DNA from 2 places in the Paenibacillus sp. J22P15 genome. Region 2 is predicted to be linked to the other one. Evidence: predicted binding sites of a transcription regulator. Region 2 holds the regulator's gene; the other holds the start of a gene.

Region 1 (2,481 bases), on a different contig from region 2:
ATCCGGTACGGATAAACGCAGGGCAATGGCTAAAGTAGCTGCTACATTTGCTGATTTCGCCGTTATTACTTCTGATAATCCGAAGGAACAAGATAATAACCTGATAATTAGAGAAATTATTGAAGGTGTCGAAGCCTATAACGGTGCATACGAGGCCGTTGTCGACCGTAGAGACGCTATTGCTTTTGCCATTGATATTGCTCGGAAAGGCGACGTCATTCTTATCGCCGGCAAAGGACATGAAACATCGCAAATTATTGGTAAGACGGAAATTCCATTTAATGAAGCGGAAATCGTCAGAGAGATTAAGTTAAAAACAGTGTAATTAAATCAGTTCAATTAAACACTTAATTAAAAGTAGGTTGGAACAATGGAAGCTAAAAGCTTAGGCGTCATAGGCGGGATGGGCCCCAAAGCAACATCCGTATTTTTCGACATGATTATCGAGCAAACTGCGGCGGACCGCGATCAGGAGCATATTGATATCGTCATACTCAATCATGCTACTTTGCCTGATCGTACTGGTGTCATTTTAGACAACAAAGGCGAGTTGTTTCTCCAAGCGGTTGCTAAAGATTTGAAAATTCTTGAGGCGGCTGGCGTATCGAATATAGCCATCCCTTGCAATACGTCACATTATTTTTATGATGATATGCAGCAGATGACTAGCATCAATATAATCAATATGGTGGACGAGACTCTGAGAACGATCCACGACACCTATGGTGAACACTGTAAAATTGGTATTTTGGCAACTAACGGAACGGTTAGCAGCGGCGTATACCGCCATGGCTGCAATCAGTATAATATGCAGCTTCACGAGCCCGCAGCAGCCATTCAAGAGCATGTGATGGATATTATCTATAACAAGGTGAAACGTAATTTGCCTGTTGAACCTTCTGAATTCGAAGGTATTATTAACCATCTGCTCGTTCAGGATGAATGTCAGTGTGTCATCATTGCATGCACGGAGCTATCTTGTATTCCGATTGGGAAACAGGTCTCCGCATTTTGTGTCGATGCAATGAGTGTACTTGTGCAAAGATCAATTGAGTTGTCCGGCAAGCAGATCATCTCGAAATAAATTATGTTGTTTCAAACACAAAGAAAAATCCGGAGAATCTTCTCCGGATTTTTTTGTATGCTGCTTATCTTGCTTCCCTTAAAGCACCCATGCTATAATCAATGTTGCCGCGCGTCCGTAGCTCATCCGGATAGAGCAAACGTTTCCTAAACGTTAGGTGGGAGGTTCGAGCCCTCTCGGGCGCGCCATTTTTTCCATACGATTTTAAGCTTATTGCTAAGTTCAGCAGTAAGCTTTTTTTTATTGCCTGGCTATAATCCTCCTCAATCCCTTCGTTAGGCTGATGTGAATAATCTTTATTCAAATTTTCGTAAGACAGCGGAGCCGAACCTGTTGACTTAGGAACATGCGTTCGCATATAATGTGCATGAGGTGATTTACAAATGGCCATGCCGTTGTCCAAAGTAAACAATTCATACCTGTACCATCCGCCTGCTCACGATGAGATACAACTTATACACGAAGCAATTATCCTTCCTCTAGCGCTCATTGCTGTTGAACGCAATAGACGTGAGCTGGAGAGAAAAGCCCGAACTTTACGTTCTATTTTTACACGGGCTGCCGATATTATGATTGTACGAATGAAATCAGATATAACACTAAACACGCAGCAGCTCATTTATAAAGGAATCACAGTAGGTGTGTGTGCCAGTACTGCTTCCGATAAGCTTACATATAACTATAATTGCCGCGGTTTTGAAGAGCAGATTGCTTACTCGCACGATTACATACGTAATGAAATAAATAAGCGTATTTCAACTTACAGTGCTGAGATCTTCACAAAGAAGACCCGGTAGCTTCAAATCAAAGGGCTATCCTGCTATAGATTTTCTACAGTAGGATAGCCCTTATATTATTGTTTATCGCAATGGCTCGCGGTTGATAAAACTAATCATATTCTTTCTTCGATGTACACTCAGCACCAAGCCCATAACCACTAATTCAATAATACCATTCATTCCGCCAAACGATACGAAGGGCATCGTCATTCCATTCATCGGCATTAATCCGACCGACATCAGAATATTCCATACGAAATGCAGACCAATAATTGAAAATAAGCCAACGACAAGGCCCTTTGCGTACGCATCCTTGAGCGTTCTTACCATGCCGATTACTTTTCCAATCAGTAATACTGTTAACATGACAATAGCGATACCAAAAACCCATCCAAGGCTATAGATCAAATAAGTAAATACCATTTCACTATAGATATAACGAATCGTTGGGCTTTCAACGCCAAACCCTTGCCCCCACATTCCTCCTGCACGTATAAGCTCCAAGGAACGATGCATCATATAACTTGCATCCTCGGACGCATTGGGCCTTAGAAACGCAGTGTAACGCTCCCATACGAATGTAAAACGATATGGATTCATTGTTATAAGCACCACGCT
Region 2 (2,481 bases):
AATTTTTTCCGTTTGAGCTGCTACTTCACGTTCATGCGTTACGATAATGAAAGTCGTGTCCATCGTTTTATTCAGTTGCTTCAAGATGATAATGATCTCTTCTTCTGTTTTTGTATCTAGATTTCCGGTCGGCTCATCTGCAAAAATAACTGACGGCTCTGTTATTAATGATCTTGCGATACTGACACGCTGCTGTTGTCCGCCTGAGAGCTGTGATGGAAACAACTCTGCTTTATCTGGTATTCCTACTTGCTCAAGGAGAGCAAGTGCCTTTTTCTTTCTTATGAATGGATGTGTGGATTGAAATACGAGCGGCAGCTCAACATTTTCCCTAACCGTTAAATTGGAAATCAGCTCATACGCTTGAAAAATAAATCCGATATGCTTTCGCCTAAACTCTGCCAATCGGTTTTCATTCATCGTTACGATATTATGATCTGCGATAAAGATTTGACCTTCTGTCGGCTTCATCAAACCCGCCATTAAGTTTAGTAACGTGGATTTACCTGAGCCTGAACTCCCTAACAACGCAATCATTTCACCCTTATGTACATGAAAGCTAATCTGCTGCAGAACAGCGGTCGTTTCATGCCCATTCATAAATGAATGGGATAACTCTTCAACTCGTAACAAAATAGCCTCTCCTTTCAGTCCCCTTTAATAGACGATAGAATTCAGGGTTTGCACTGCAGTTCACACAAAAAAACTTTCTAAATCAAGCGGATGTGAAAACATCTGCATAACTTAGAAAGTAAAATTAATTGAATAAAATATTCCTATTAAATTGTAATAGATATTGGAACTAAATGCTAGGAATAATTAGCTTCTGACCCGGTTTAATAACAGCTGTTTGTAAATCATTCCTGTCTTTAATTAGAAAAACAATATATCTAATATCTTGGCTTTCATTTGTAAATTGCTTTGCAATATTCCAGAGAGTGTCGCCAGACTTAACAGTGATAATATTCTCTTCTACAGTTGCTGCTTGAGGAGAATTCCCTGAAGCATATGTTCCCATCATTAGGAAGCTAGTAAACAGAAGAATAAACACAGCAGCGCAAACTGTGATCTTAGCAGCATGTCGCTTCAGTAATAGTCCTACTCTTTGTTTACTCTTCGTTGCTTTGTTTGTATCTTGCTTATGTATCGTTCTATAAAAACTTGGACTCGTTATCATTTATCAGCACCCCAAACGTTTGTTCTGTTTTTAGATTACACGAACAAACGTTTGGTGTCAACGAAAAAATACGAACCTCTGTACTTAAGAACTTATGTTTGTACGAACTCCGGTTCTATGTTATAATTTTTTGCAAACCTACTAATGGAGTGATTGCAGTGTCGAAGATTTCTAACCGACAACATTCAATTCTTGAATTTATTAAGAATGAAGTGCGGGAGAAAGGCTATCCACCCTCCGTTCGAGAAATCGGCGAAGCTGTTGGATTGTTGTCCAGTTCAACCGTTCATGGTCATTTGGACCGCTTAGAGAAGAAAGGTCTAATACGCCGAGATCCCACGAAACCGCGTGCTATTGAAATTTTAGATCAAGAAGTTTCTGAAGGTATTATCCCGATGTCCGTAGCAAGAGTACCGATTGTCGGAAAAGTTACCGCTGGTGTGCCAATTACGGCGACGGAGAACATCGAAGAGTATTTCCCGCTTCCCTCCCATTTTGTCGGTGACAGCAGTGTCTTTATTCTGAATGTCATGGGCGAGAGTATGATTGAAGCAGGTATTCATGATGGAGATTATGTAATCGTTCGTCAACAACAAACTGCAAATAATGGTGAAATTGTTGTCGCGATGACCGAGGATGACGAAGCAACAGTCAAAACCTTCTACAAAGAGAAAACACATATTCGCTTGCAGCCTGAGAATTCAACTATGCAGCCGATTTTACTTCAAAATGTAACGATTCTTGGCAAAGTCATCGGACTTTTCCGCGATATTCATTAATTTTATCTTGTTAGTACATAAAGAATAGGCTGAATCCGTGCGTAAGCATCGATGATTCAGCCTATTCTTTGGTTTACTAAGGACAATTACCCAATCACTGTGACTTTATCCGCATATCATACTATGTATTCAATTCAAAAGGAGGTGCAATGAACAATGTCCGGTTATGTAGGTGGAGCCTTTACAAACACTGGTACGATTCTTGTTCTCTTCATCTTGTTGGTTATTATAGCATGCAGCTGCATGCGCTTTGGCGGCTACTAAAACAGACCTTTAATTTAATCCTTCTATAGTAAATCTCACACAAAAAGATCCATTACATGGATCTTTTTGTGCTTTTTGTGCTTTCAATCTTCTCTAATCGCATATGTTAAACCACTCGCTTCCAAAAGAAATAGGCGGGGGCTTTTGAAGGTGCATTTCGAATTAATTTTTGACGATTAAGCAATGGATAATTATAGAGAAGTCCTTCGTATACAACTTCGAGTTGCTCGTGCAGTAGAAAATCATGTGGTGTCACTTGTG

Evidence for each region. Region 2 encodes LexA, which represses DNA repair genes until DNA is damaged. Its sites were predicted from a motif close to CGAACATATGTTCG; they were not measured.
Region 1: AC0YN6_RS27450 (YhjD family protein) is a predicted target of LexA. The motif match lies at 1,426-1,439, and genes of this name have one in related genera.

The regions. Positions count from the first base shown of each region.
Region 1 covers NZ_JBWDNT010000025.1:53,354-55,834, forward strand. The annotation lists gene AC0YN6_RS27435 (UDP-N-acetylmuramoyl-L-alanyl-D-glutamate--2,6-diaminopimelate ligase) at 1-325, shown strand, start outside; gene AC0YN6_RS27440 (aspartate/glutamate racemase family protein) at 371-1,084, shown strand; tRNA gene AC0YN6_RS27445 (tRNA-Arg) at 1,196-1,272, shown strand; gene AC0YN6_RS27450 (YhjD family protein) at 1,468-1,881, shown strand; gene AC0YN6_RS27455 (FtsW/RodA/SpoVE family cell cycle protein) at 1,945-2,481, opposite strand, start outside.
Region 2 covers NZ_JBWDNT010000001.1:830,852-833,332, forward strand. The annotation lists gene AC0YN6_RS03880 (ABC transporter ATP-binding protein) at 1-633, opposite strand, end outside; gene yneA (cell division suppressor protein YneA) at 803-1,177, opposite strand; gene lexA (transcriptional repressor LexA) at 1,336-1,956, shown strand; gene yjcZ (sporulation protein YjcZ) at 2,113-2,220, shown strand; gene AC0YN6_RS03900 (C40 family peptidase) at 2,327-2,481, opposite strand, start outside.